4 regions of the Streptomyces sp. NBC_00203 genome follow, and region 4 is predicted to be linked to each of the others. Evidence: riboswitches for the same ligand, from Rfam matches in the RefSeq annotation. Region 4 holds a riboswitch; each other region holds the start of a gene.
The links. A riboswitch is a leader RNA that binds a small molecule or an ion and turns the genes downstream of it on or off. The one in region 4 is predicted to bind cyclic di-AMP.

Region 1 (7,294 bases), 6.4 Mb from region 4:
GCCCGCGCCCTCCACCTCGAAGCCGGCGTCCGCGATCATGTCGAGGTCCGCCTTGCCGGCCTGGCCCTCACTGGTGAGGTAGTCCCCGAGGAAGATCGAGTTGGCCAGGTTCAGGGCCAGCGGCTGCATGGTGCGCAGATGGACCTCGCGGCCGCCCGCGATGCGGACCTCGACGTCCGGGCAGACGAAACGGACCATCGCGAGGATGCGCAGACAGCGCTGCGGGGTGAGGTTCCACTCCTTGGCGAGCGGGGTGCCCTCGAAGGGGATCAGGAAGTTCACCGGGACGGAGTCGGGGTCGAGCTCGCGGAGCGAGTAGACGACGTCGACCAGGTCCTCGTCCGACTCGCCCATGCCCGCGATCAGGCCCGAGCAGGCGGACAGACCCGCCGCGTGCGCCTTCTGGACCGTGTCCACCCGGTCGGCGTACGTGTGCGTGGTCGTGATGTCCCCGTACGTCCCCTCGGACGTGTTCAGGTTGTGGTTGTACGCGTCCGCGCCCGCCTCGCGCAGCCGCTCGGCCTGGCCGTCGGAGAGCAGGCCGAGGCAGGCGCACACCTCGACGTTCTCGTTCTGGTCCTTGATCGCCTTGATGGTGTCGGACACCCGGGCCACGTCACGGTCCGTCGGACCGCGCCCGCTGGCCACCAGGCAGACCCGCTTGGCGCCCCCGGCGAGCCCGGCCGCCGCGGCCTGCGAGGCCTCGTCCGGCTTGAGCCAGGTGTACTTCAGGATCTCGGCCTTGGAGCCGAGCCGCTGCGAACAGTACGAGCAGTCCTCGGGGCACAGGCCCGACTTCAGGTTGACGAGATAGTTCAGTTTCACCCGTCGGCCGAACCAGTGGCGGCGTACCTTGCCGGCCGCGGCCACCACGTCGAGCACGTCGTCGTCGGAGGTGGCCAGTACGGCCAGCGCCTCGTCGCGGGTCGGCAGCTCGCGCCGAAGCCCCTTGTCCACCAGCGTGTTCAGCAGGTCCATGAGATCCGATCCTTGCCTATGCGACCGCTCCCGGCCAAGGAGACTTTGCACAAGAGACACGGTTCGACGTGTGGGTATTGCCACATCCTGCCCGACTGGCCCGGCCGCTAGGGTCTGTGCGCTGCCTACAAAACACCCGCCACCCACGGCCCGGAGGACACATGGCGTTCGGCTGGATCGACGAGCAGGCTGAGGCGCGCCGCCGGGCCGGACTCGTCCGCACTCTGCGCCCGCGCCCCGCGGACTCGCCGCTCCTCGATCTCGCGAGCAACGACTACCTCGGGCTCGCACGCCATCCGGAGATCACCGGGGCAGCGGCTCAGGCCGCGCGCCGGTGGGGCGGCGGCGCGACCGGCTCCCGGCTCGTCACGGGCACCACCGAACTGCACGGCGAACTGGAACGCGAGCTGGCCGATTTCTGCGGCTTCGAGTCCGCGCTCGTCTTCTCCTCCGGATACGCGGCCAATCTCGCCGCCGTCACCGCGCTCGCGCCGCACGGCTCGCTCGTCGTCTCGGACGCGGGCAACCACGCCTCGCTGATCGACGGCTGCCGGCTGGCCCGCGGCACCACGCAGGTCGTCGCGCACGCCGACCCCGACGCCGTACGCAAGGCGCTCGGCACCCACGAGGGGCCCGCCGTCGCCGTGTCCGACACGGTCTTCTCGGTGGACGGGGACGCGGCGCCGCTGGCCGAACTGGCCGTCGCCTGCCGGGAGTACGGGGCAGGACTGATCGTCGACGACGCACACGGACTCGGCGTGCTGGGCGACGGTGGCAGGGGCGCGCCGCACGCGGCGGGGCTCGCGGGCGCCCCGGACGTCGTCGTGACCGTCACGCTCTCCAAGTCGTTCGGCAGCCAGGGCGGCGCCGTCCTCGGCCCCGCTCCGGTCATCGACCACCTGGTCAACGCGGCGCGCACCTTCATCTTCGACACGGGTCTCGCGCCCGCGGCGGCGGGCGCGGCCCTGGCGGCGCTCAGGCTGCTGCGCCGCGAGCCGGAGCGTGCCGCACGGGCGCGCGCGGTGGCGACGGCGCTGCACACCCGCCTCACGGCCGAGGGCCTCGAAGCGGTACGACCGGACGCCGCCGTCGTCTCCGTGCGCGCGCCGTCCCCCGAGCGGGCCGTGCGGTGGGCGGCCGACTGCCGTGAGGCGGGACTCGCCGTCGGCTGCTTCCGTCCCCCGTCCGTGCCCGACGGCATCTCACGGCTGAGGCTGACCGCCCGCGCGGACCTCACCGACGCGCAGATCGAGCACGCCGTACGCGTGATCAGCCAGAAGCGATGAGTGTGGTGGCGGTCAGCTCAGTCCGGCGATGAATCCCTCCCAGGCGGCAGGAGCGAAGAGCAGGGCGGGCCCCGCCGTGTTCTTGGAATCGCGCACGGCCACCAGTTCGGCCCAGGGTCCCGGGCCGGGGCGTGCTGTCTCGACGCAGTTGTTCATTCCCGTGCTGCGGCTGCTGCGCAGCCATCGCACGTCGTGCAGCGAAGTGCTGGATGGTACGTACCGAGGCAGTGCAGACATGGGGGTGCCTCCTTACGCGCCGTCACCTATCCCGGCGATGTAGTCCAACGAGTCCTCGGGCGAAAGGGCGTGGAACTGAAGGGCGTTGAAAGCCTCGCTGTAGGCCTGAAGGTCTTCTTTCCGTTCGAGGTAGAGGCTACTCGTCAAGTGGTCGAGAACAACCACATCCAGATCAGTTGTGTTCGGAAATGAGAAGATAACGAAAGGACCTGTGACTCCGATGTGTGCTCCGGCGGTGAACGGCAGGACCTGAAGCCGCACTTGAGGCAGGGCGGCAGCCTCTCGCAGCCGCTCCAACTGCCTTGCCATGACCTCCGGTCCGCCGACCTCACGCCGTAACACCGCTTCGTCCAGAACGGCGCTCAGCTCCAGCGGTGGATTCGAACGCAGCACGTCCTGGCGGGCGAGGCGCACCTCGACGAGGGCGTCCAGCTTGCCGTCCTCCAGACCGTCCACGGCGGCCCGCGTCACCGCACGGGCGTACTCGGGCGTCTGCAGCAGCCCCGGCACGACGGACGTCTCCAGCGTGCGCATCCCGCTGGCCTGCGACTCCAGACTGATGAAGTCGCGGTACGTCGACGGCAGCACCCCACGATAGGCGTGCCACCAGTGGTGCCGTCCGTTGCCCTCGGAGCCCGCCAACACGACCAGGAGATCCCGTAAGTCGGGATCCTCGACGGCGTACGCGTCCAGCAGCCGTGCTACGTCCGAGGGCTTCACCCCGCTGGTGCCGGTCTCGATCCGGCTCACTTTCGACTGGTGCCAGCCCAAGAGGCGGGCCGCCTCACCACTGGTGAGGCCCGCATCGGCGCGCAGCGCGCGCAGTTCGGCACCGAGCTTGCGGCGGCGTACCGCGGGACCGTGCTGCATGGCCGTACTCCTTACTCCTTCCGAGCCGCCCAAATACGCTCCGCCGTCGCAGAGTTCACCGCTTCGAGCGACAGATATATGCATATCTCGGTGGATCGCACCCGTGACCGGCCCGGTAATGGCAGTCTGTCGCGAAGCACCAGTCCGGGACCGTACTCGAACCATCCGCTCCGTGTCGGACTCCGGTCCCGTGGGAAAGGGTCGACGTCGCCATGGCAGATCACCAGGAAGCATCCGTCACTCTGCCGAGCGATCCCGCCTCGGTCTCCGCGGCCCGGAAATTCGTCGCCGACGTGTTGGCCGAATGGGGCCTGCCGTGCGACTCCGAAGTCGCGGACACCGTACGCCTGATCGTGTCCGAACTAGCCACCAACGCCGTCCAGCACACTTTCGGGCAGTCGCCCACCTTCACGGTGGACGTCCGGCTCGACCGAGACGAACACCTGCGCCTCGGCGTCACCGACAGCCACCCACGCTTTCCGAAACGGCTGCCCGCAGCCGTCCAACAGGACAACGGCCGCGGCATGGTGATCATCCGCTGGCTGACCGCGGAATGCGGCGGCAGACTCGCCGTCCGGCCCACCAGGGAAGGCGGCAAGACGGTCTCCATCGAACTGCCGTGGACGGCACCGGTCCAGCCGGTGGCGGCCGGGGGACCTCAAGAGCCGTAGGAGGCGGCTCAGTTGGCGTGTCCCGACGACCCGGGGGTGTGCCTGTGCTGCCCGGCCCGCCCGAAGGCGTACGGGCGGCAGCAGACGGATGTCCGTCGTCCGGCGCGGTCATGGGCCTCGGTCCGGTGCTGCCGGTGGAACCTCTGCGGGCCTGAGGGCACGGTGGACCAGCCGGGGCAGCACGCCCCACAACGCCACGTAGACGGCCAGTGTGCCCGCTCCCGCCGCGATCCCGGCGGCACGCCCCAGCGACACGTCCACGACGAGGAGCACCGATCCGGTGAACGCCAGCATCAGCACGAACAGACCGATGCCGGCCAGCCGGGAGGAGACCCGCACGATGGCGGGCTTGACGTTCTCCTGGAACAGCGACCGGTGCAGCGCCGCGGGGGCTGTGAACAGGGCGGCGGCCAGCACCGAGAGCAGCAGCGTGGTGACGTAGGTGGCGCGCTGGACGGTGTCGAGCGAGGGGAAGCGCTGTGTGAAGGCCAGGGTCAGCAGGAAGGCGAAGAGGATCTGCACCCCTGTCTGGGTGACGCGCAGCTCCTGGAGCAGCTCGCTGAAGTTGCGGTCGGCGCGTTCGAGAGGCGTCTCGTGGCGTGTCGGGAGGGGACGTTGCTCGGCCATGGTGGACGAGTAACCGGTCCGACCCGTTTTCACGCCCCGAGGGGGTGACGGCGGTGTGCGCCGTCACCCCCTCGGGCGGGTCAGCTGACCCGGCCGTACCAGACGCTCTTCGTCCAGATCTTCTGGAGCTTCACGACCTCCCCGGTCTTCGGGGAGTGCCAGATCTTTCCCTTCCCGGCATAGATGCCGACGTGGTACACGCTCCGGCCCGAGTGGAAGAACACGAGGTCTCCGGCCTTGCGATGCGAGGCGGAGACATGCTGCGTCTTGTTGTACTGCGCCGCGGCCGTACGAGGCAGCTTCTTGCCCGCCTTCTTGTACGAGTAGAGCGTGAACCCGGAGCAGTCGAAACGGCGCGGCCCCGTGGCGCCCCACTGGTACGGGGAGCCCTTCTTGGAAGCCGCGACCTGAAGTGCCTTCGTCGCAGGAGTGGCCGCAGCGGCGTCGGGTGCGACGCCTGGGACCACGAGGCTGCCGCCCACGGCGGCAATGGTGAGAGCCGAGGCCGTACCGGCCCTGGTCCACAGCGACGGGACACGATTGAGCGCAGTCATGCGCAACCCTTCGTCAGCCGCCTGTGAAGGATGACCTGTCGGATTCGGGCTGGCGAAGTAGCCCGGCCGCTTACGCGGCTTCACCCCAAGGACCGCCCGGAATCTCTCCGGCGGCCCGTCGTGCTGGGTCCTCCACTCCTGCCGATGCACTTCTGTCGACCGGTCATCCGGGCAGCGGCAGGACTCGGCGTCCGCCCGGACCGCCCCGCCGTTGTGGCGGGGGCTTGTCGTCGAAAGGGATCTTCACGCATGAGTGTCCGAAAAACCGAGCGGAACCGGTGATTTGTGGGGTTACTCACCACTCACCCGTTCGGGTGGACACCCCTCCGTTCGAGGGGGTGTTGAGGGAGCCGACGATGCCCGTACCTGCATCGGAACGACTCGTTCCGCCTCTCCGCTACGCGCGTTGCGCAACTTTTCCGCGCTCTGGGAAGGAGCAGCGTCTACTCCATCGGGGGGTACACCATTTGGTCCGTTTGAAACCCGGGCCGGACGCTTCGCCGGCTCGGCGCGTGCCGCGGCCCGGGTGTGCGTGCGTCAACTGTGGGAGTCGGGAGGCAGGGTGACCCGGGCCGCCCGCCGCTCCCCGTCGAGGACGCGCAGGGCCTGTGCCAGGGTCGGCGCGTGCACCTCGCTCTCACCCCGCTGATGCATCAGCGTGAGGGCGTCACGCAGCGCCGTCGCCTTGCCGACCAGCGCCTGAGCGGCCCGCAGTCCGCGGTAGGTGTCCCCGGGGCGGGCCGGGTTGATGCGTCCGAGCAGATCGACCACGTCGAGGTAACGGTCGATCAACTCGGCCTCGGCGCGCGTCAGCGCGGGCAGCGGGGGCAGTTCGGGAACCATCGGGCGATCACCTCGCGCCGGGCGCGGTGCGCGAGACCTTGCGGCTCGGGACGATCCGGTCGATCAGTCCGTACGCCAACGCCGCCGGCGCGTCCAGGATCTTGTCCCGCTCGATGTCCGCGGCGACTTGCTCCGGACTCTGCCCCGTGTGCCGCACGAGCAGTTCCTCCAGCAGCTTCCGGGTGCGCACCAACTCCTCGGCCTGGATGGCCAGATCGCTCGCCTGACCCTGGATCGGCTCGGAGACCGACGGCTGGTGGATGAGCACACGGGCACCCGGCAGCGCGAACCGCTTGCCCGGCGTGCCCCCGGCCAGCAGCACGGCCGCGGCCGACGCCGCCTGCCCCAGGCAGATCGTCTCCACGTCGCACGTGACGAACTGCATCGTGTCGTAGACCGCCGACATCGCGCTGAACGAGCCGCCGGGGGAGTTGATGTACAGCGAGATGTCCCGGTCCGGTGCCAGGTACTCAAGGTGCATGAACTGCGCCATCACATCGTTCGCCGACGTGTCGTCGATCGGCGTCCCGAGGAACACGATCCGCTCTTCGAGCAGCTTCGAGTACGGATCCAGGGTCTGGTGCCCCGCGCTGGTCCGTTCCGTGAACGTGGGCAGGACATAGCGGGCGGACGGGCTGTGCATGGTGCGCGCCTCCTCGGATCGACGTCTGTAAAAAATGTACAGGACGTACGTCTCCGGGGAAGGGGGGCATGCTGAGAGCGAAAAACGGCGGCGCCCCGGAGCGGGAGTCGGTCCGGGGCGCCGTGCGCGCGTGTGTGTGAGTCTGCGGGTGTCAGTTGATGGCGACCGGTGCGGGTCTTCCGCTGAAGTGGATGGGTGGCCAGCCGCGGGAGACGGCGAGTTCGGAGAGCGCGTTCGCCACGTCGGCGGGCCTGATGGTGTTTTCCGCGGGAGCCGTGTCCAACTGGACGGTGAAGGATATGCGGAGCATCGCGTCGATGTCGGCGATGCTGACGCCTCCGGTGAACTCCGTGTCGGGCGGGAACGTGACCTCCGCCGTGCTGCTGTCCTCGGCTGCGGCGTCCTGCGTCGTTCCGGCCGTGGCGAGCGCAGCCCCCGCCGCCGCTGTCCCTGAATATCCCAGCAATGAGCGCCTGGAAATGCTGGACATGATCCCCTCCTTGGCTGTCATGAACGCCTCCTTCGGAAGCTGACGCTTGATCGTATGGACGGGGCGATGGCGGTGGGGCAGAACGCGATCTTCCG
Region 2 (7,294 bases), 3.5 Mb from region 4:
GCGGGGATGATGATCCGGCACGGGGGAGGGCCCCGAGGAGGCGTCGCGCGGTCCGTCAAGAAGATGCGCGGCTATCTCGCCGAGCTGATCCACCGGAAGCGGGAAGCGCTGCTCGAGCACCCCACCCCCGGCGAAGACCTCATCTCCGGGCTCATCCGCGCCTCGGACCACGGCGAGCACCTCAGCGAGAACGAGGCGGCCGCCATGGCCTTCATCCTTCTCTTCGCCGGCTTCGAGACCACGGTCAACCTGATCGGGAACGGCACGTACGCCCTCCTCACCCATCCCGAGCAGCGCGCACGCCTCCAGGCCTCGCTCGCCGCCAAGGACACCGGACTCCTCGAAACCGGTGTCGAGGAACTCCTCCGCTACGACGGTCCCGTCGAACTGGCCACCTGGCGGTTCGCGACCGAGGCCGTGCGCATCGGCGGGCAGGACATCGCGCCCGGCGACCCCGTCCTCGTCGTACTGGCGGCTGCGGACCGTGACCCCGAGCGGTTCGAGCAGCCGGACACGCTCGACCTCTCGCGGCGTGACAATCAGCACCTCGGGTACGGCCACGGCATCCACTACTGTCTCGGCGCGCCGCTCGCCCGCCTGGAGGGGCAGACCGCGCTCGCCACGCTGCTCACCCGTCTCCCCGATCTCCAACTCGCGGGAGATTCTGCCGATTTGCGCTGGCGTGGCGGGCTCATTATGCGGGGATTGCGCACGCTTCCCGTGGAGTTCACACCAGGTCGGTAGGCATGCCGGAGGACGGCCCTCCGGTGTGCCGGACAACGGGCGCCCACCTGCGAAAAGGTGACGGTCCCTCAACTCCGTGATCTTCACGTGATCTGTGCTGCATCGACTTGTGACAAGCGTTCGAGTGCGGATACGTTCGATCACCAACGCGGCCCGCCTATCGCAGTGGCCGCTGTTGTCACTTGCTGTCACTCGAAAGGCTTCCGCATGCTCTCCGGGAACGGCCGTCATCGTCGCCCGCGTCAGGCCCCGGCCCTCATCGTTGCCGCAGGGGTGACCGGATCGGCGATCGCGATCCCGTTGCTCGGCGCCACCAGTGCGAGCGCGGCCGACGGCACCACGTGGGACCGGGTCGCGGAGTGCGAGAGCGCGGGATCGTGGAGCGCGAACGACGGGAACGGGTACTACGGCGGGCTGCAGTTGACCCAGGAGACCTGGGAGTCGTACGGCGGCACCCTGTACGCCCCGAGCGCCGACCAGGCCAGCCGCTCGCAGCAGATAGCCATCGCCGAGAAGATCCTCGACGACCAGGGCCTCGCCGCCTGGCCCACCTGTGGACCGCTCTCCGGGCTCAGCAAGCACTCGGGCTCCGTCGAGGTCGACACGGGCGTGGCGGACGACTCGTCGAGTTCCTCCGACTCCTCCGACTCCTCCGACTCCTCGGGCTCCTCCGGCTCGTCCGATTCCTCCAGCTCCTCGGAGTCGTCCGGTTTGTCGGACTCGTCATCCTCGTCCAGTTCATCTGATTCATCCTCATCATCCGACTCCTCCCCGGATGCGGCCAAGAACACGACGAAGTCCGACACCTCCTCCGGCGACAGTGATTCTCAGGATTCCGACAGCTCGGACACAGAGACGGCGAAGAGTGACGACTCGGACAAGTCCGGGCAGAACGGCGACTCTTCGAGTGCGTCCGACAGTGCGACGACCGGTGCCGGACGTCACCGTGGTGACACCGCCGACGAGGGTGTGACGGAGGACGTGACCGACGGCCGTACGGACAGCGCTTCCGGGCGGCATGCCTCGCGCGGCTCCAGCGCCTCGCGCGACGCCGCCGACGGCTCGTACGTCGTCCGCACCGGAGACAGTCTCTGGACGATCGCCGATGCCCTTGACCTCGAAGGCGGATGGGCCGGGCTGTACGCCGAGAACAAGAAGACGATCGGCACCGATCCTGACCTCATCGTGCCCGGTCAGAGCCTTGCAGTTGGTGCTGAATCGGGCGAAAAGTAGCGGGAGTTCGCGTCACGGTTCGCTGCGGAATGTCCGGTTTGGTGAGAGTGAGACATGAGTCTCAGAAGCCCTGATCGTCTTTGAAATTCCGGGTATCGACTGCTTACGGTCGTGACCGCTCGCCACAGCGGGCCCCGACGGTTGCAACGCCGAATCCTGCCAACGGCCGTACGGGAACAGTCGTCGCGTCAAGCGCCGTAGGCAGGAGCGGGGGACCCAAGGTAAGCGCCGCGCCCGGTAGTTCACCGGGAGTGGCTTGGGGTGAAGCCGTACGTCCGACGTCGTGAAGACGGAGGCCGTACGACCGGGCACTCACCCGCCCGAACCCGACAGCTCACCTCGCAGGCGTCGGTGAGGGGATCACTCCATGCTGTTTTCCAGCAAGGGCAAGCACCGCCGCCCGTCCAAGGCCGCCCGTGTCGCCACGCTCGCCGGCGTCACCGGTGTCGCCATCGCCGCCCCGCTGATGGCGGCCGGCAACGCCTCCGCCGCGACCGCGTCCGAGTGGGACACCGTCGCCCAGTGCGAGTCCGGCGGCAACTGGTCCATCAACACCGGCAACGGCTACTACGGCGGCCTGCAGTTCTCGGCCTCCACCTGGGCGGCGTACGGCGGCACCGCCTACGCCTCCACCGCCAACCTGGCGTCCAAGTCGGAGCAGATCACCATCGGTGAGAAGGTCCTCGCCGCGCAGGGCAAGGGTGCCTGGCCGACCTGCGGCACGGGCCTGTCCAGCGCCGCGTACACCGGTGGGACGACCTCCAGCTCGTCCAGCGCCTCGACCACCCCGTCGAGCACCACCACCTCCACCACCCGGACGACGGAGCAGCCCGCCTCCCGTTCCGCGGAGCGCCCGGCCGCCACGAAGACCGTCACCACCCCGACCGGCAAGAAGGTCAAGAAGGGTGACGGCGAGTACAAGGTCGTCAAGGGTGACTCCCTCAGCTCGATCGCCGAGAAGAAGCACGTCAAGGGTGGCTGGCAGCAACTGTTCGAGCTGAACAAGGACATCGTCGACGACGCCGACTTCATCTACCCGGGTCAGCAGCTTCACCTGAGCTGACAACGGTTCGCGGCTGACGCCTGTCGACGGCTCTCGGCGGAAAGCTGACAACGGGCTCGCAGCTGAACCACAGTCCTCTCCTATACGCGGTCTCCATAGTGGAGGCCTCGTGAGGGTCCCCCCGTCCCCACGGGCTCCCCGCTCCGGTGCGTCTTCCCCCGTACGCACCGGGGCGGGGCTTTTTTATGTACGGGTTCATGTACGGGTTCATGTGCGGGGCCGCAGGTTTTTGTTCCGTTCGGAAACAATTTACTCTCGGTTCTGCCCAAGGGGTGGGCGACCGGCTGGCCGATCCCCCCGGGGCGGTTAGGCTCATGTCGCGGCGCCATCACAGGTTCCGCGTTACCCGCGTCACATCCCAGAAGGAGATGCTCGTGCCGTCCATCGACGTCGTCGTAGCCCGGGAAATCCTGGACTCCCGAGGCAACCCCACGGTCGAGGTCGAGGTCGGCCTCGACGACGGCAGCACCGGTCGTGCCGCCGTCCCGTCCGGTGCCTCCACGGGTGCCTTCGAAGCCATCGAGCTCCGCGACGGTGACCCCAACCGTTACCAGGGCAAGGGTGTCGAGAAGGCCGTCCTCGCCGTCATCGAGCAGATCGGCCCGGAGCTCGTCGGTTACGACGCCACCGAGCAGCGCCTGATCGACCAGGCCATGTTCGACCTGGACGCCACCGACAACAAGGGCTCGCTCGGCGCCAACGCCATCCTCGGCGTCTCGCTCGCCGTCGCGCACGCCGCCTCCGAGGCGTCCGACCTCCCGCTCTTCCGCTACCTGGGCGGCCCGAACGCGCACCTGCTGCCCGTTCCGATGATGAACATCCTGAACGGCGGGTCGCACGCCGACTCGAACGTGGACATCCAGGAGTTCATGATCGCCCCGATCGGCGCGGAGTCCTTCTCCGAGGCGCTGCGCTGGGGCGCCGAGGTCTACCACACCCTCAAGAAGGTGCTGAAGACCAAGGGCCTGTCCACGGGCCTCGGCGACGAGGGCGGCTTCGCCCCGAACCTGGAGTCCAACCGCGCCGCGCTCGACCTCATCATCGAGGCCATCAAGCAGGCCGGTTACGTCCCCGGCGAGCAGATCGCGCTCGCGCTCGACGTCGCCGCGTCCGAGTTCTACAAGGACGGCAAGTACGAGTTCGAGGGCAAGTCCCGCTCGGCCGCCGAGATGACCGAGTACTACGAGGAGCTCGTCTCCGCGTACCCGCTCGTCTCCATCGAGGACCCGCTGTACGAGGACGACTGGGCCGGCTGGAAGGTCATCACCGACAAGCTGGGCGACAAGGTCCAGATCGTCGGCGACGACCTCTTCGTCACCAACCCGGAGCGCCTGGCCCGTGGCATCGAGGAGGGCTCCGCGAACGCCCTGCTCGTCAAGGTGAACCAGATCGGCTCGCTGACCGAGACCCTGGACGCCGTCGAGATGGCCCAGCGCAACGGCTTCAAGTGCATGATGTCCCACCGCTCCGGCGAGACCGAGGACGTCACCATCGCCGACCTCGCCGTCGCGGTGAACTGCGGCCAGATCAAGACCGGTGCCCCGGCCCGCTCGGACCGCGTCGCCAAGTACAACCAGCTGCTGCGCATCGAGGAGATCCTCGACGACGCGGCGGTGTACGCCGGTCGTTCGGCGTTCCCCCGCTTCAAGGGCTGAGCTGTAACGGCTTAGGAAGCGTCGTACGTACGTCCCCGTACTCGGTCCCGTACCGTGTGCGGGGACGTACGCACGTGACGGGCTTGTACTGGGGAGGCGGGATTCATGGCCGTGAAGGACCGGGACCGGTTCTCCACCGCGACCAGGCTGAAGCTGCTCGGCGAGCAGACGGCGGCCCGGGTCTACCGCTCCCAGACCAAACGGCAAGCCCGTCGCTCCCGGCTGACCGGCCGGGCGGCGCTCCTCGCCCTCGTCCTCTGCTCCCTCGTCGTCGCCCTCGCGTACCCGATAAGGCAGTACGTGTCCCAGCGCGCCGAGATCTCGGATCTGGAGCGGCAGCGGGCACAGGCCCGCGAGCGGGTCGAGCGGCTGCGCGACCTCAAGGCACGCTGGCAGGACGACGCGTACGCCGAGCAGCAGATCCGGCAGCGGCTGCACTATGTGATGCCGGGCGAGACCGGCTACGTCGTGATCGACCCGGACGCGGCGAAGCAGGCCCGTGCCGACCAGGGGGCGGCCGACCGTCCCTGGTACTCCAACGTCTGGGACGGCGTGGACAAGTCCGACGCCGCCGACCAGTGACGGCCCATGAGCTGACCAGCACCATGAACTGACCAGAAAGACATGTGACTCACGGCATGGAAACGCCACCGCCGACCACCCCGCGCACCGAGCCGACCGACGCGGATGTCGAGGCCTTCAAGCAGCAGCTCGGGCGGCCGCCGCGCGGGCTGCGCGCGATCGTGCACCGGTGCCCGTGCGGGCAGCCGGACGTCGTCGAGACGGCGCCGCGTCTTCCCGACGGGACGCCGTTCCCGACGACGTACTACCTGACGTGTCCACGGGCCGCGTCCGCGATCGGGACGCTCGAAGCCAACGGGGTCATGAAGGAGATGACGGAGCGGCTGGCGACGGATCCTGAGCTGGCCGCCGCGTATCGGGCTGCCCACGAGGACTACATCGCGCGGCGCGACTCCATCGAGGTTCTGGAGGGCTTTCCCAGTGCGGGGGGTATGCCGGACCGGGTGAAGTGCCTTCACGTGCTCGTGGCGCATTCTCTGGCCGCGGGGCCGGGGGTGAATCCCCTTGGTGACGAGGCGATCGCGATGCTGCCGGAGTGGTGGCGCAAGGGTGCGTGTGTGGTTGTGCCGGACGGGGACTGAGGGCCTCTCGGTTGTGTGTCGGGTGCGGGCCGGTGGGGGCTGGTCGCGCCCACGCGGCGGAGCCGCATATCGACACAGCCCCGCGCCCCTAAACAACTGCCGGTCCGCCCCGGGTGCTTTTAAGGGGCGCGGGGAACTGCGCGACCAGCCCCCACCGCCCCGCAGCCAAAGAACCACCCCCACGCACCCCCACCCACGACAGGAGACCAGAGCTCATGACCAGGGTCGCTGCCATCGACTGCGGTACCAACTCCATCAGGCTGCTCGTCGCCGACGCGGACCCGGAGACGGGGGAACTCGTCGAGCTGGACCGCAGGATGACGATCGTGCGGCTCGGGCAGGGCGTCGACCGGACGGGCCGGCTGGCCCCCGAGGCGCTGGCGCGGACCTTCGCGGCGTGCAGGGAGTACGCGGCGATCATCAAGGAGCACGGCGCGGAGCGGCTGCGCTTCGTGGCGACCTCGGCGTCCCGCGACGCGGAGAACCGGGACGAGTTCGTGCGCGGGGTGCTGGACATCCTCGGGGTCGAGCCCGAGGTCATCTCCGGTGACCAGGAGGCCGAGTTCTCCTTCACGGGCGCGACGAAGGAGCTGACGGGGCGTGACGACCTCGCCAAGCCGTACCTCGTGGTGGACATCGGCGGCGGGTCGACCGAGTTCGTCGTCGGCGACGACCATGTGCGGGCGGCGCGCTCCGTGGACGTCGGCTGCGTGCGGATGACCGAGCGGCACCTCGTGCACGACGGCGTCGTGACCGACCCGCCCACCGAGGAGCAGATCGCGGCGATGCGCGCCGACATCGAGGCGGCCCTCGACCTCGCCGAGGAGACGGTCCCGCTGCGCGAGGCGCACACGCTCGTCGGGCTGGCCGGCTCGGTCACCACCGTGTCGGCGATCGCGCAGAACCTGCCCGAGTACGACTCCGAGGCCATCCACCACTCGCGCGTCTCCTACGACCGTGTCCGCGAGATCACCGAGTGGCTGCTGGCGTCGACGCACGCCGAGCGCGCGGCCGTCCCCTCCATGCACCCGGGGCGCGTCGACGTGATCGCCGCGGGCGCCCTCGTGCTGCTCTCGATCATGGAGCGGATCGGGGCGCGGGAGGTCGATGTCAGCGAGCACGACATCCTCGACGGGATCGCGTGGTCCGTGGCGTAAGCCATGGTGCGGCCGTGGCGCAGGCCATGTTCCGGCCGTGGCCTGGGTCTCCTTGGCTACTTGTCGGTAGCCCTCGGCTGAGCAGGTCGGATAACGTATGAGCGCGCCTGAGGGGCACTGAAAAGCCCCTCGGTGAGGTGCCGTCGGGAAAGTTCGTGAAGTTCTTCACAAGGAAAAAAGCCCTGCTGGGCGAGGATTGAGCCCCAAGGGTTGCCGTGGAGGGCTCAGGCGGTCCGGGAGCGTGCTCACAGGAGCATTCCGAGGGTGTCGCCGACGGGT
Region 3 (7,294 bases), 1.3 Mb from region 4:
GCACTGCTCTACCAGCCCCTGTTGTCGAGGCGAAAGAGAAGTTGGTGAACGACCGTCACCCGTCGGGGACCGCAACTCCCCCGGCTCCGGCTTCCGATGCCGCCTCGGCGCTCTACGCGTCGTACGGCGGGCAGGAAGTCCAGTACGGCGACTTCACCACCTACGACGGCTACACCACCACCGGTTTTGACACCGGCGCGGGCGCCACGGGCAGTTACGCGACCACGAGCTTCGCGACCGACCCCCTCTTCGGCGACATGACGGGCCAGGGCGGCGGCACGGGTTCGTACGACGCCACGCAGTGGAGCACCGGCAGTCACCAGACGTTGAACTACGACCCGTACGCCGCACAGCACCAGGCCGCGTACGACACCGGCAGCTACGAAACGACCACGTGGGCGACCGGTTACCAGCAGCTCGCCGACATCCCCGCGCAGCATCCGGGCCCCGACACCTCGGGCCAGTGGGACGCGACCGCCTGGCTCCAGACCGATCAGCCGCTCGACCACACCCAGCAGTGGAGCGCGCCGTCCCAGGAGACGGGCGCGTACGACGCGACGCAGTGGAACACCGTCGGCGGCCACGACACTTACGAGTCGTACGACCACACACAGCCCGACGCGTACGAGCACCAGCACCAGCACCCGCAGGCCGACGCGTACGAACAGCAGCATCCGCAGGCCGAGTCGTATGAGCACCAGGCCGAGCCGCTCGCGCCCGAGTCCTTCGACCAGCAGGCGACCTCCACGTTCGAGCAGCTCCCGTACGAACAACCCGCCGCCGCGGACGACGAGTTCGAGACCTCCGCCGACACGGACGACACCGGCGACGAGTACGAGACGCCGCTGCTCGACGACATGGAAGAGGTCACCCCGGCCCCGCGCGCCGCTTCGCGGTCCGCCTCCCGCTCCCGTCGCCGTACTCCCGCGAAACGTTCCGCTCTGCTGACCGTCGCAGTGCCCTCGGCTTGTGTGATGGGCGTCGCCGGGATCGCCGCGGCCTCCGTCGGCAGCATCGGCGGAAGCGACAGCAAGGACACCTCGGCCAGCGCGGCCGACGCGACCTCGGTGAAACCGTCCGCCGCCAACAACAAGTTGGACACCCAGCTGCAGAGTCTCTCCGCGGGCGCGGACGACTTCGCCGACCGGGCCAGCCGGACGCAGGAACGTATCGACCTCAAGGCCCAGCAGGCAGCCGAGAAGCAGAAGGCGGCGGCGGAAGCCGCCCGCAAGGAGCGACTGCGGCCGAAGTTCGCGCTGCCGGTCACGCAGAAGGGGCTCAGCGCCTACTTCGGCCAGGCGGGCATCAACTGGATGTCCGTGCACACGGGCATCGACTTCCCGGTCTCGTACGGTACGACGGTGATGGCCGCGACCGACGGGACCGTCCGCACGCAGTGGAACAGTGCGTACGGGAACATGGCGATCGTCACCGCCAAGGACGGCACGGAGACCTGGTACTGCCACCTCTCCAGCTACAAGGTCGCGTCGGGCACGACCGTCAAGGCCGGTGACCCCATCGCCTTCTCCGGGAACTCCGGCAACTCCACCGGTCCGCACCTGCACTTCGAGGTCCGCCCGGCCGGCGGCTCGGCGATCGACCCGCTGCCGTGGCTGCGCAGCCACGGCCTGGACCCGACGTAACAACCCTCGAACCCCCGCGACGTAACAACCCCTGGCATACAACCGGGGTCATCGCCTGCGCCTGGGACCCGGCGTAACAACTGCCGGGCCCCGCCCACGCCTACCGCCCTACAGCTTCTCCACCGGCGCGTACCGCAGCAGCAGCCGCTTCGGCTTCGGCTCCCCGAAGTCGACCGTCGCCTCCGCGTTCGCGCCCGTCCCCTTCACGCCGACGACGGTTCCGAGGCCGAACTGGTCGTGTGTGACGCGGTCCCCGACCGCCAGCGAGACCACCGGCTTCTCGGAGGCACCGCGGCGCGTCGCGAACCCGGAGGCCCCCGAGGCGGCGGACCGCGAGCGCGAGGACGACAGGGACGCCGCGATGCCCGAGGCCGGACCCGACGACACGGGAGCCATGGCACCCGTGCGCTTCCAGTCCAGGTGGGCCTCCGGGATCTCCTCCAGGAAGCGCGACGGCGGGTTGTACGAGGGCTGCCCCCACGCGCTGCGCATGGACGACCGGGTGAGATACAGCCGTTCCCGCGCGCGCGTGATGCCGACGTACGCCAGGCGCCGCTCCTCCTCCAGTTCCTTGACCTGTCCCAGCGCACGCATGTGCGGGAAGACGCCGTCCTCCATGCCGGTCAGGAAGACCACGGGGAATTCGAGGCCCTTGGCGGTGTGCAGGGTCATCAGGGTGATGACGCCGTTGCCGTCGTCCTCGTCCGGGATCTGGTCGGAGTCGGCGACGAGCGCGACCCGCTCCAGGAACGCGGCGAGCCCGACGGGCGCCGCGGTCTCGCCCGCTGCCTCGCCCTCGCCGGACTCCTGCTCGAACTCCAGGGCCACGGCGGCGAGTTCCTGGAGGTTCTCGATACGGGTCTCGTCCTGCGGGTCGGTCGAGGCCTGCAACTCGGCGAGATAGCCGGTGCGTTCGAGGACCGCCTCCAGCACGGTGGCCGGGCCGGCGCCCGATTCCACGATCGTACGGAGGTCCTCCATGAGCGTGTTGAACCTCTTGACCGCGTTCGTCGAGCGCGCCGCCATCCCGTACGCCTCGTCGACGCGGCGCAGGGCCTGCGCGAAGCTGATCTTCTCGCGCTGCGACAGTGCGTCGATCATCGCCTCGGCGCGGTCGCCGATGCCGCGCTTGGGGACGTTGAGGATGCGGCGCAGCGGGACGGAGTCCTCCGGGTTCGACAGCACGCGCAGATACGCGAGGACGTCCCGGACCTCCTTGCGTTCGTAGAAGCGGACACCGCCGACGACCTTGTAGGGCAGGCCGACGCGGATGAAGATCTCTTCGAAGACGCGGGACTGCGCGTTCGTACGGTAGAAGACGGCGACGTCGCCCGCCTTGGCCTCGCCCGCGTCGGTGAGACGGTCTATCTCGTCGGCGACGAACTGTGCCTCGTCGTGCTCGGTGTCGGCGACATAGCCCGTGATGTTCGAACCGGCGCCCGCGTTGGTCCACAGGTTCTTGGGGCGGCGGGACTCGTTGCGCTCGATGACCGCGTTGGCGGCGGACAGGATCGTCTGCGTGGAGCGGTAGTTCTGCTCCAGCAGGATCGTCGTCGCGTCCGAGTAGTCCTCCTCGAACTGGAGGATGTTGCGGATGGTCGCGCCGCGGAAGGCGTAGATCGACTGGTCGGCGTCGCCCACGACGCACAGCTCGCCGGGGTCGCTGTCGGCGGGCCCCACCAGCTCCCTGACCAGGGCGTACTGCGCGTGGTTGGTGTCCTGGTACTCGTCGACCATGACGTGGCGGAAGCGGCGGCGGTAGTGCTCGGCGACGTCCGGGAAGGCGCGGAGCAGATTGACCGTCGTCATGATCAGGTCGTCGAAGTCGAGCGCGTTGGCCTCGCGCAGCCGCGACTGGTACATCGCGTAGGCCTGGGCGAGGGTCTTCTCGAAGCCGTCGGCGGCCTGGGCCGCGAAGTCCTCCTCGTCGATCAGCTCGTTCTTCAGGTTCGAGATCTTGGCGCTGAACGACTTCGGCGGGAAGCGCTTGGGGTCGAGGTCCAGGTCGCGGCAGACCAGGGCCATCAGACGCTTGCTGTCGGCGGCGTCGTAGATCGAGAACGAGGAGGTGAAGCCGAGCTTCTTGCTCTCGCGGCGCAGGATCCGCACGCACGCGCTGTGGAAGGTCATCACCCACATCGCACCCGCGCGGGGGCCGACGAGGTGCTCGACGCGCTCCTTCATCTCGCCCGCGGCCTTGTTCGTGAAGGTGATCGCGAGGATCTGGCCGGGGTGGACATTGCGCTCGGCCAGCAGATACGCGATCCGGTGCGTGAGCACACGGGTCTTGCCGGAGCCCGCGCCGGCCACGATGAGCAGCGGGGAGCCGGAGTGCACCACGGCCGCCCGCTGGTTCTCGTTCAGCCCGTCCAGCAGCGCCGCCGCGTCCACGGCGGGCCGGGGCGCGCCGTCGCGGTAGTACGCGTCCCGGTCCGGCGGCACGTCGAACTTCCCGCCGAACAGATCGTCCGGAACGGGTTCCGGTACGTGATCGTCCTCGGGCGGCGGCGGGGGTTCTTCCTCGTGGGCCCGTGAGGGCTTGAGGTCCGCCAGGAAGCTGTCATCAAAGAGGCTGCTCATCGCTCTCCGAGTCTAGGCCGCCCCACTGACAGCCCGCCGCCACCCTGAAAACTCGACCGGAAGTCGTGACGCGGCTCAGAAGCCCAGGATCTTCCGGAGCCGGTCGCCCGGCACCCTCTCACCCTCCAGACCCGGTCCGTCACGGTCGGCGACGATCGTCGCCTTGCCGGGCACCCCGGCTTCGGCGACGTACGGCTGCCCGCTGTCGCACGAGAGCCGACGCGGCATCCGACCGTGACCGATTGCAAGCTAACGCCCGGAGCGGGGCGGACGTCACCACTCCCGACAAGTCGCCATAGATCACTCCGAATTGACCGCGCGGGGTGACGCCCAGGGCAAAGGTCACGAAAATGTATCGGGCATATCGCACATCAACCTTCACACGGGCCACACGAGTTGGCTAGCGTGCCGGGCAGGCCGCTCGACCCGCACCGGCGAACATCGCCGGGCCGTGCGGCCTCCGCCGAGTTCGGCGCGCCCTCGCGGCAGCCGGAGCCGGGGACCCAACCGACCTTGGGGTGAATCGGTCCACCTGCCTTGTGGGGCAAGGACCGTAGGGCAAACCTTCCGGAACCACCCGCCCGAACCCGACAGCTAACTCGGTAGGCGGATGACGGAAGGAGTCGCCTCTCTTGGCGTCGCATCGCACACCGCGTCCTACGGGTACGCGCGTAGCAGGCATACGGACCCCCGCCGCCCTGGCGACGGCGGCGCTCACCTCGGTGGCCCTGCTCTCCCAGACGGCGAACGCCGCGCCCTCGGCCGAGCCCAGGCCGAGCCTCGAAGAAGTCGAGAAGAAGGTCAACGACCTTTACCACCAGGCCGAGACGGCCACCGAGAAGTACAACGCGGCGAAGGAGAAGACCTCCAAGCAGCGCAAGAAGGTCGACACGCTCCTCGACGACGTCGCCAAGCGCACCGAGAAGCTCAACACCTCGCGCGAGGAGCTGGGTTCGTTCGCGGCGGCGCAGTACCGCACCGGGGCCTCCGCCCCCGACACCGCGACCCTCCTGCTCGCCGACGACCCGCAGGACTACTTCGACCAGACCCAGCTGATGAGCCGTCTGACCACCCGCCAGAAGGCGGCCGTCGACGACTACATCACGGAGCAGGCCGCCACGACGAAGAAGCGCGCGGAGGCCTCCAAGAGCCTGCAGACGCTGACCACCTCGCAGAGCGCGCTCAAGACGTCCAAGGCAGACGTCCAGAAGAAGCTCTCCGCGGCCCGCGAACTGCTCTCGGACCTGACCGCCGAGGAGAAGGCGCGGCTCGCGGCGATCGAGAAGAAGAAGCAGGAGGAGGCCGACCGCAAGGCGGCCGCGCTGGCACAGCAGCAGGCAGCCGCGGAGAAGGCGGCGGCCGAGAAGGCGGCCCAGCAGGAGTCGTCGTCGAGCACCTCGACCGGTTCGTCGAGCTCGACCACCACGGACTCCTCGTACGCCACCAAGGCCGCCAAGGCCATCGCCTTCGCCCGCGCCCAGATCGGCAAGCCGTACGTCTGGGGCGCGACGGGCCCCGGCTCGTACGACTGCTCCGGACTCACCCAGGCCGCCTGGAAGGCCGCCGGCGTCACACTGCCGCGCGTCACAACCGACCAGGTGAACGCGGGCACGACGGTCTCCCTCTCCGACGCCCAGCCCGGTGACCTGGTCTTCTTCTACGACGACGTCAGCCACGTGGGTCTCTACATCGGCAACGGCATGATGATCCACGCGCCGAAGCCGGGTGCGTACGTCCGCGAGGAGTCGATCTACTACGCCGGGACCTCGATCATCCACAGCGTGGTGCGTCCGGCGTAACGCGTTCCTGCGGGGCACGCGCGCGTGAGGCTTGTCATCCGCCACGCGCGCGCGTGGCCCGCGGGCAACCGGCCCGAAGATCCCTAGCATCGGGCCCATGCCAGCAGCCGTCTCCCCGCTCCGCACCTGGTGGGCCCAGCGACCGCCCGCCGCCGGTGCCGCCGTCATGGCCACCGGCATCATCTCGGTCGGGCTGCATCTGACCGGCTACGAGACCCTGTCCCGTATCGCGCTGGCCCTGGCGTCCGCCGGCTGGCTCGCGCTCGCCGCGGACTTCGTCGTCCGGCTGCTGCGCGAGCGGGAGCGGTGGGTGGAGGAGGCGGGCACACCGGCCGGGCTCACCGCCGTCGCGGCGACCACCGTGCTCGGTACGGGGCTGTCCGCACTGGGGTGGCAGGGGCCGGCCGAGGCCCTGCTCGCACTGTCGGCCGTCCTCTGGCCGGTGCTGCTCCTCAACGTCATGCGGCACTGGAAGCGCCGTATGACGGGAGTCGTGTTCCTCGTGTGCGTGGCCACGCAGGGGCTCGCGGTGCTGGGCGCCACGCTCGCCGCGGCCGTGGGCCCGGAGTGGCTCGCGCATACGGCGCTGGTGCTGTTCTGGCTCGGGATCGCCCTCTACGGGGTGGCGCTCGCGCACTTCGACCTCCGGGAGGTGGCCCGGGGCGCCGGGGACCACTGGATCGCGGGCGGCGCGCTCGCCATCTCGGCGCTGGCCGGGGCCAAGCTCATCACCGCGCACCACGTGAACCCGTACCTGTGGAACAACGACGACCAGCGCGTCCTGCGCGCCGTGACCGTCGCGCTGCTGGTGCTCGACCTCTTCTGGTACTGCGTCCTCGTCGTCGCGGAGCTGGTGTGGCGTAGACCCCGGCACGACGTACGACGCTGGGCGTCCGTCTTCCCGATGGGGATGACGGCGGTGGCGGCCCTGTCGGTCGCGACCGCCCTCGACATCCCCTGGCTCAAGGGGCCCGGGCAGGTGCTGCTGTGGATCGCGGTGGCGGGGTGGCTGGCCGTCGCGGCGGGAGCCGTGCGGTCGTCCGCCGTGGCCGTCAGGTCCAGAGCACCGCGATGAAGATGTTCGCGGTGGTCAGCAGCCCGACGAGCCCGAAGAGGCCCTTGTCCACCTTCTCGTCGTCCCGCTTCACATAGACGAGCCCGAGGATCACGATCAGCAGGGCCAGCTTCACGCCGATCTTGATGGTGTTGACCGTGTTGTCGTCGGCCTGGTTGAGGCCGACCAGCACGACGCCCGTGACCAGCATGGTCAGC
Region 4 (7,294 bases):
CATGGACTTCCACCCGCAGCCCCAGGCCGGCGAGGCCAGGCCGTGGGCCTTCCCGTCGCCCGAGCGCGGCACGCTCGACAACGGTCTGACCGTCCTGCGCTGCCACCGCCCCGGCCAGCAGGTCGTCGCCGTCGAGGTGATCCTCGCCGCGCCGCTGGAGGCCGAACCCGCGGGCCTCGACGGCATCGCCACGATCATGGCGCGCTCGTTCTCCGAGGGCACCGACAAGCACTCCGCCGAGGAATTCGCCGCCGAGCTGGAGCGCTGCGGCGCCACCCTCGACGCACACGCCGACCACCCCGGCGTACGCCTGTCCCTCGAAGTCCCCGTCTCGCGCCTCCCCAAGGCGCTCGGTCTGCTCGCCGACGCCCTGAGGGCACCGGCGTTCGCGGACAGCGAGGTGGAGCGACTGGTCCGCAACCGCCTGGACGAGATCCCGCACGAGGCGGCCAACCCGGCCCGCCGCGCCGCCAAGGAGCTCTCCAAGGAGCTGTTCCCGGCGACCGCGCGCATGTCGCGCCCGCGCCAGGGCACCGAGGAGACCGTCCAGAAGATCGACTCGGCGGCCGTACGGGCCTTCTACGAGAAGCACGTTCGCCCCGCGACGGGCACCGCGGTCATCGTCGGTGACCTCACCGGTGTCGACCTCGACGCGCTGCTCGCCGACACGCTCGGCTCCTGGACCGGCTCGTCCGCCGAGCCGCGTCCCGTGCCGCCGGTGAGCGCCGACGACACCGGCCGCGTGATCATCGTGGACCGGCCCGGCGCCGTCCAGACACAGCTGCTCATCGGCCGCGTCGGCGCCGACCGGCACGACCGCGTGTGGCCCGCCCAGGTGCTCGGCACGTACTGCCTCGGCGGCACCCTCACCTCGCGCCTGGACCGTGTCCTGCGCGAGGAAAAGGGATACACCTACGGTGTGCGGGCGTTCGGCCAGGTGCTGCGCGCCGCGCCGGACGGCACGGGCGTCGCGATGCTCGCCATCAGCGGCTCCGTGGACACCCCGAACACCGGTCCGGCGCTCGACGACCTGTGGAAGGTGCTGCGCACCCTCGCAGCCGGGGGCCTGACGGACGCCGAGCGCGATGTCGCCGTGCAGAACCTGGTGGGTGTGGCGCCCCTCAAGTTCGAGACCGCGGCGGCCGTCGCGAGCACGCTCGCCGACCAGGTCGAGCAGTACCTGCCGGACGACTACCAGGCGACGCTGTATCAGCAGCTCGCCGCGACCGGCACCGTGGAGGCCACCGCGGCCGCCGTGAACGCCTTCCCGGTGGACCGTCTGGTGACCATCCTCGTGGGCGACGCCGCGCAGATCGAGGAGCCCGTCAAAGCCCTCGGAATCGGTGAAGTGAGCGTCGTCCGGGCCGAGTAGAGCAGAGCGGAACAGAGCCACTCCCTGAGGACCCGGGTGACTGAAGAGTCACCTGGGTCTTCTTTTGTCCGGACTTCGTTCCCAAGATGTCCGTATTGGTAGGGAGGTTGCCTGTCTGCCCTGTGTCATGCGCTACAAAAGCCGTGATCCGTTTGTCGATTGAAAGATGTCCCGATTAGCGTCGGTGCGGCTGTTCGTCAGGCAGTGCGCCGCGCCCGCGGCACCGGACAGTCATCGCCGAGTCCCCGTACGGCGCGAGCCAGGGGAGCCGGGGACCCATACGTAGTCCCTGGGGTGAATCGGACGCCCTCCCAGGAGGGGGTCTGTAGGAGACCTTCCTGCTCCGAACCCGTCAGCTAACCCGGTAGGCGAGAAGGAAGGAAAGGATCAGCCCCTACATGGCGTTCACCTGTGGCACAGGGAAGCACCGTCGCCCGAGCCGCGTGCAGCGCACGACCACGAACGCCGTCGGCGTCGCGGCGCTCGCCACCACCGGTGTCATCGGAACCCTGGCCGCCCCCGCGCTCGCCGCGGAGTCCACCGTCGAGCAGACCGGGCTCACCCCCGTCATCACCATCGGCGACTCCCTCGCCGAGAAGATCGACGCCCAGGCCGCGGCCCAGCAGCACGCCGCCGACGAGGCCGCCGCGAAGAAGGCTGCCGAGCAGGCCGCCCGGAAGCAGGCCGCGGCGGAGGCGAAGAAGGAGCGCGAGGCCAAGGAGCGCGCCGCCCGTGCCGCCGAGCGCAAGCGCCTCAACACGTTCGTCGTGCCGATCACCGGCTCGTACATCTCCACCGGCTACAAGGCCGGCGGCAGCCTCTGGTCCTCCGGCAGCCACACCGGCGTCGACTTCCATGCCGCGTCCGGCACCTCGGTGCACTCCGTAGGCTCCGGCACGGTCGTCACCGCCGGCTGGGGCGGCGCCTACGGCAACCAGGTCGTCATCAAGATGCACGACGGCACGTACACCATGTACGGCCACCTGTCGTCCATCGGCGTCTCCGTGGGGCAGACGGTCACCCCGGGCCAGCAGATAGGCCTCTCCGGGGCCACCGGCAACACCACCGGGCCGCACCTCCACTTCGAGGCCCGTACGACCGCGGAGTACGGCTCGGACATCGACCCCGTCGCCTACCTTCGCTCGCATGGCGTGAACGTCTGACGTTCGACGGTATGAACGTCTGACGACCGCTTCACCAGATCTCCATCACTTCCGATGCCCCGGCCCGCCGAGCCGGGGCATCGTCGTTTCGCACGGCCGTCTGTCCAAAAAATATCCCTGGATTCCGGCCTGCCATCGGAAATTCCGGCTCCCTGCAATAGAGTCACTGAACAAGCGTCAATCGATGGCGTTTCGCGGGGATTAAAGCGGAGGTCCGGTCATGCGTATTCCGGCGCACTCGGTATGCACGGCGATCCGTGACGACATCGTCGCGGGTGTCTACGAGCGAGGGAGCCGGCTCACCGAGGAACTGCTCGCGCGTCGCTACGGCGTCTCGCGCGTCCCGGTGCGCGAGGCGCTGCGCACGCTGGAGGCCGAGGGCTTCGTCGTGACCCGGCGGCACGCGGGCGCGTGCGTCGCGGAGCCCACCGAGCTGGAGGCCTCCGACCTCCTCGAGATGCGCATGCTCCTTGAGCCGCTGGGTGCCGCGCGGGCCGCGCAGCGCCGTACCGAGGCCCACCTCAAGGTGCTCCGAGGCCTGGTCAGGCTGGGTCAGGAGCGGGCCAGAAGGGGCCACAGCGAGGATCTGCGCTCGCTGGGCGGCTGGTTCCACGAGACCCTCGCGCAGGCCTCCGGAAGCCCCGCGCTGACCTCCACGCTCAGCCAGCTGCGGCACAAGATCGCCTGGATGTACGCGGTGGAGGCACCGGCCAACCCCGCGGAGTCCTGGGCGGAGCACGGCGGCATCGTGGACGCGGTCGCGCGCGGCGACAGCGAGCGGGCCAGGGCGATCACGGCCCTGCACACCGAGCGCGCCTCGGCCGCGCACCGGCTCCGGTTTCCCGGCGGCGGAGATCGTCCGGAACGTGTGAGGACTTCGCAACATCCCGTAAACATGACGGGCCTGCGGCATTAACAAGGGCGCCGTATACAAAGAGGGATATTCAGCAGGGGTCTATTTCTGTTGCCCCTCTTTTCGCGTGCCGTGAATTCCGGTGCGCGCTATTTCCGTGTCTGTGGCGCGAGGTGTGCGGGCGGTGCGCGGAGAATTCCTGGACGGTGGACCGAAAAGCGGCGGAGCCGCGCCGCCCGGGATGGGGTGACGCGGCTCCGCCGCACAGTGCGTGTGATGCTCAGACGGTCTCGGGGAGCTCCTCGAGACCCTCGGCGACCAGCTTCGCCAGACGGTCGAGGGCGGCTTCCGCACCCTCGGCGTCGGAGGCGAGGACGATCTCCTCGCCACCCTGGGCGCCCAGTCCGAGGACCGCGAGCATGGAGGCCGCGTTGACGGGGTTGCCGTCGGCCTTGGCGATCGTCACGGGGATGCCGGAGGCCGTGGCGGCCCGGACGAAGATGGAGGCGGGACGGGCGTGGAGGCCCTCAGCCCAGCCGACGTTGACGCGGCGCTCAGCCATGTGATGCTGCCCTTCAGTGTTCAGGGTTGTCTAGACCAGTGTCCCATATCGTGAAGCATGCCCGGGCGGCACTTCGTCCCGCCCGGAGTGACGTCGGACCGCGGCCTCGGTCCGACTTCCGTCCTCCACAGACTGCCTCGCGCCGTTGTCGGACGCGAGCCGTACTCTGGGCCCCATGCAGACCTCGTCGGACCGGCACGAGTACCCCGCTCACTGGGAGGCCGACGTGGTGCTGCGCGACGGCGGCACCGCACGCATCAGGCCCATCACCGTTGATGACGCCGAGCGTCTGGTCAGCTTCTACGAGCAGGTGTCCGACGAGTCGAAGTACTACCGCTTCTTCGCGCCGTATCCGCGCCTGTCCGCCAAGGACGTCCACCGCTTCACGCACCACGACTTTGTGGACAGGGTGGGTCTCGCGGCCACAGTGGGCGGCGAGTTCATCGCCACCGTACGCTATGACCGGATTAATGCCGACGGCCTGCCCGCCTCCGCGCCCGCCGACGAGGCCGAGGTCGCCTTCCTCGTGCAGGACGCCCACCAGGGCCGCGGCGTCGCCTCGGCTCTCCTGGAACACATCGCGGCCGTGGCGCGCGAGCGTGACATCCGCCGCTTCGCCGCCGAGGTGCTGCCCGCCAACACCAAGATGATCAAGGTGTTCACGGACGCCGGGTACCAGCAGAAGCGGCACTTCGAGGACGGCGTCGTACGCCTGGAGTTCGACCTCGAACCCACCGACCGCTCGCTCGCCGTGCAGCGCGCGCGGGAGCAGCGTGCCGAGGCCCGGTCCGTGCAGCGGCTGCTCGCGCCGGGCTCGGTCGCCGTCATCGGCGCGGGCCGCACACCCGGCGGGGTCGGCCGCAGTGTCCTCACCAACCTCCGCGCTGCCGGATTCACCGGCCGTCTGTACGCGGTGAACAAGGCGGTCCAGGAGAAGGAACTCGACGGAGTCCCGGCCCACCGTTCCATCCGCGAGATCGACGAGCCCGTGGACCTCGCCGTCGTCGCCGTGCCCGCGCCGTACGTCCCCGAGGCCGTCGCCGAGTGCGGCGAGCACGGGGTACAGGGGCTCGTGGTCGTCTCCGCCGGGTACGCCGAGAGCGGCCCCGAGGGGCGCGAGCGCCAGCGCGAACTCGTCCGCCAGGCGCGTACGTACGGGATGCGCATCATCGGGCCGAACGCCTTCGGAGTCATCAATACGTCCCCCGGCGTGCGGCTCAACGCCTCGCTCGCCCCGGAGATGCCGCGCCCCGGACGGATAGGCCTGTTCGCCCAGTCCGGCGCGATCGGGATCGCCCTGCTGTCCCGGCTGCACCGGCGCGGTGGCGGTGTCACGGGCGTGACCGGTGTGTCCACCTTCGTCTCCTCCGGGAACCGGGCGGACGTGTCCGGCAACGACGTGCTCCAGTACTGGTACGACGACCCGGACACCGACGTCGTCCTGATGTACCTCGAATCCATCGGCAACCCGCGCAAGTTCACCCGCCTCGCACGGCGCACGGCCGCGGCCAAGCCGCTCGTCGTGGTCCAGGGGGCGCGCCATGGCGGGGCGGCTCCCCAGGGACATGCTGTTCGGGCCACGCGGCTGCCGCACGCCACCGTGTCGGCGCTGCTGCGGCAGGCCGGGGTGATCCGGGTCGACACGATCACCGAGCTCGTCGATGCGGGGCTTCTGCTGGCACGCCAGCCGCTCCCTCTTGGGCCCCGGGTGGCGATCCTGGGGAACTCGGAGTCGCTGGGGCTGCTGACGTACGACGCGTGTCTGGCCCAAGGCCTGCGGCCGCTGCCGCCGCTGGATCTGACGACGGCGGCGTCGGCGGAGGATTTTCGCGAGGCGCTGGCACGGGCGTTGGACGACAACGGGTGTGATGCCGTTGTCGTGACCGCCATACCGGCGGTGGGGGAGACGTCGGCTGCCGATGAAGCCCTGGCGCAGGCGCTCCGTTCCGCTGCCGCGGCGGCTCCGGCCAAGCCGGTGCTTGTGGTGCACGTCGAGCTGGGCGGGCTGGCGGAGGCGTTGTCGGCTGCTGCCAGTACCGCACCACAGGGAGCTGCATCGGCACGGTTGCCCACAGGGGCAGCGGGAGCGACACCCGGAGCGGTACCGGGGGCCGGAGCCGAACCGGGAACGGCACCTCCGCCCGCCGTAGGCGCCACCCCACGCGGCCCCGGCACGGTCCCGCCTGCCCCCGGCACGACCCCTCCCGACTCCCGTCTCATCCCCGCCTACCCCGCCGCCGAACGAGCCGTCCGCGCTCTGGCCGAAGCCGTCCGATACGCCCAGTGGCGGCGCGACGCCGCTGAGCCCGGCAAGGTGCCCGAGTTCGAGGACATCGACGAGAAGGGGGCCGCCGGGCAGATCGACGGGCTGCTCGCGCGGGGCGAGGGGCTGACCCTCGGCATGGAGGAGACCTGCGTGCTGCTCGGGCGGTACGGCATCGACGTACGCCGTGCCCTGCCCGCGCCCACGCCGGACGACGCCGTGGCGGCCGCGGGCGCCGTCGGCTACCCCGTGGCCCTCAAGACCACCGCCCCGCATCTCCGGCACCGCGCGGACCTGGGCGGCGTACGGCTGGATCTGGCCGACGAGGAGCAACTGCGGCGGGCCTACGCGGAGTTGACCGAGCTGTTCGGGAAGCCGGAGGAGCTGCGGCCCGTCGTGCAGGCGATGGCACCGCGCGGGGTCGACACGGTCGTACGGGCCGTCATCGACCCGGCGGCCGGAGCGGTGCTCTCGTTCGGGCTGGCCGGGGCCGCCTCCGAGCTGCTCGGGGACACCGCGCACCGGCTGATTCCGGTCACCGACCGGGACGCTACGTCGCTGGTCCGGTCGATCCGGACGGCGCCGCTCCTGTTCGGCTGGCGCGGCTCCGCTCCGGTCGACACCGCCGCCCTCGAAGAGCTGATGCTGCGCGTGTCCCGGCTGGTCGACGACCACCCGGAGGTCGTCGCGGTGTCTCTGGAGCCCGTGGTGGTCGCCCCGCACGGCCTGAGCGTGCTGGGCGCGACCGTACGGCTGGCACGCGCGCCCCTCCGTGACGACCTCGGCCCCCGGACCCTTCCCGTCATCTGAGTCGCACCTGATCCATCCGCGGATCCATCCGCGATCCATCTGCCGACCCCGCCGCGGATCTGTGCCGTCCCTGTGCCGTCTCTGTTCCGTCCACGACAGACAGCCGCGAGCGGTGCCTCGCAGTCAGCGGGCCCCCGTAGGATGGACATCATGGCCAAGACCAGTACGACGACCCAGGGGCTGCGAGCGGCGATCGAGCGCAGCGGCTACTACCCGGCCCTCGTGGCCGAGGCGGTGGAGGCCGCGATCGGCGGCGAGACCATCCGGTCGT

Region 1: it holds a riboswitch for cyclic di-AMP, as region 4 does, so the genes downstream of both, OG975_RS07165 (C40 family peptidase) here and OG975_RS35200 (M23 family metallopeptidase) in region 4, are expected to answer to the same signal.
Region 2: it holds a riboswitch for cyclic di-AMP, as region 4 does, so the genes downstream of both, OG975_RS19650 (transglycosylase family protein) here and OG975_RS35200 (M23 family metallopeptidase) in region 4, are expected to answer to the same signal.
Region 3: it holds a riboswitch for cyclic di-AMP, as region 4 does, so the genes downstream of both, OG975_RS29395 (NlpC/P60 family protein) here and OG975_RS35200 (M23 family metallopeptidase) in region 4, are expected to answer to the same signal.

What each region holds. Positions count from the first base shown of each region.
Region 1 is NZ_CP108126.1:1,532,691-1,539,984, reverse strand. It holds gene bioB (biotin synthase BioB) at 1-978, opposite strand, end outside; gene OG975_RS07190 (8-amino-7-oxononanoate synthase) at 1,140-2,264, shown strand; gene OG975_RS07185 (DUF397 domain-containing protein) at 2,277-2,501, opposite strand; gene OG975_RS07180 (helix-turn-helix domain-containing protein) at 2,514-3,371, opposite strand; gene OG975_RS07175 (ATP-binding protein) at 3,584-4,042, shown strand; gene OG975_RS07170 (DUF6328 family protein) at 4,151-4,669, opposite strand; gene OG975_RS07165 (C40 family peptidase) at 4,750-5,223, opposite strand; cyclic di-AMP (ydaO/yuaA leader) riboswitch at 5,227-5,413, opposite strand; gene OG975_RS07160 (hypothetical protein) at 5,761-6,066, opposite strand; gene OG975_RS07155 (ATP-dependent Clp protease proteolytic subunit) at 6,074-6,709, opposite strand; gene OG975_RS07150 (twin-arginine translocation signal domain-containing protein) at 6,861-7,220, opposite strand.
Region 2 is NZ_CP108126.1:4,368,381-4,375,674, reverse strand. It holds gene OG975_RS19660 (cytochrome P450) at 1-744, shown strand, start outside; gene OG975_RS19655 (transglycosylase family protein) at 952-1,977, shown strand; cyclic di-AMP (ydaO/yuaA leader) riboswitch at 2,161-2,340, shown strand; gene OG975_RS19650 (transglycosylase family protein) at 2,345-3,040, shown strand; gene eno (phosphopyruvate hydratase) at 3,409-4,695, shown strand; gene OG975_RS19640 (septum formation initiator family protein) at 4,801-5,277, shown strand; gene OG975_RS19635 (DUF501 domain-containing protein) at 5,334-5,858, shown strand; gene OG975_RS19630 (exopolyphosphatase) at 6,074-7,015, shown strand.
Region 3 is NZ_CP108126.1:6,541,394-6,548,687, reverse strand. It holds gene OG975_RS29410 (peptidoglycan DD-metalloendopeptidase family protein) at 45-1,643, shown strand; gene pcrA (DNA helicase PcrA) at 1,752-4,223, opposite strand; gene OG975_RS29400 (hypothetical protein) at 4,299-4,451, opposite strand; cyclic di-AMP (ydaO/yuaA leader) riboswitch at 4,675-4,848, shown strand; gene OG975_RS29395 (NlpC/P60 family protein) at 4,856-6,022, shown strand; gene OG975_RS29390 (tellurite resistance/C4-dicarboxylate transporter family protein) at 6,120-7,097, shown strand; gene OG975_RS29385 (hypothetical protein) at 7,075-7,294, opposite strand, start outside.
Region 4 is NZ_CP108126.1:7,889,886-7,897,179, forward strand. It holds gene OG975_RS35195 (M16 family metallopeptidase) at 1-1,372, shown strand, start outside; cyclic di-AMP (ydaO/yuaA leader) riboswitch at 1,598-1,758, shown strand; gene OG975_RS35200 (M23 family metallopeptidase) at 1,771-2,535, shown strand; gene OG975_RS35205 (GntR family transcriptional regulator) at 2,756-3,451, shown strand; gene OG975_RS35210 (HPr family phosphocarrier protein) at 3,669-3,950, opposite strand; gene OG975_RS35215 (GNAT family N-acetyltransferase) at 4,126-7,023, shown strand; gene OG975_RS35220 (DUF5998 family protein) at 7,174-7,294, shown strand, end outside.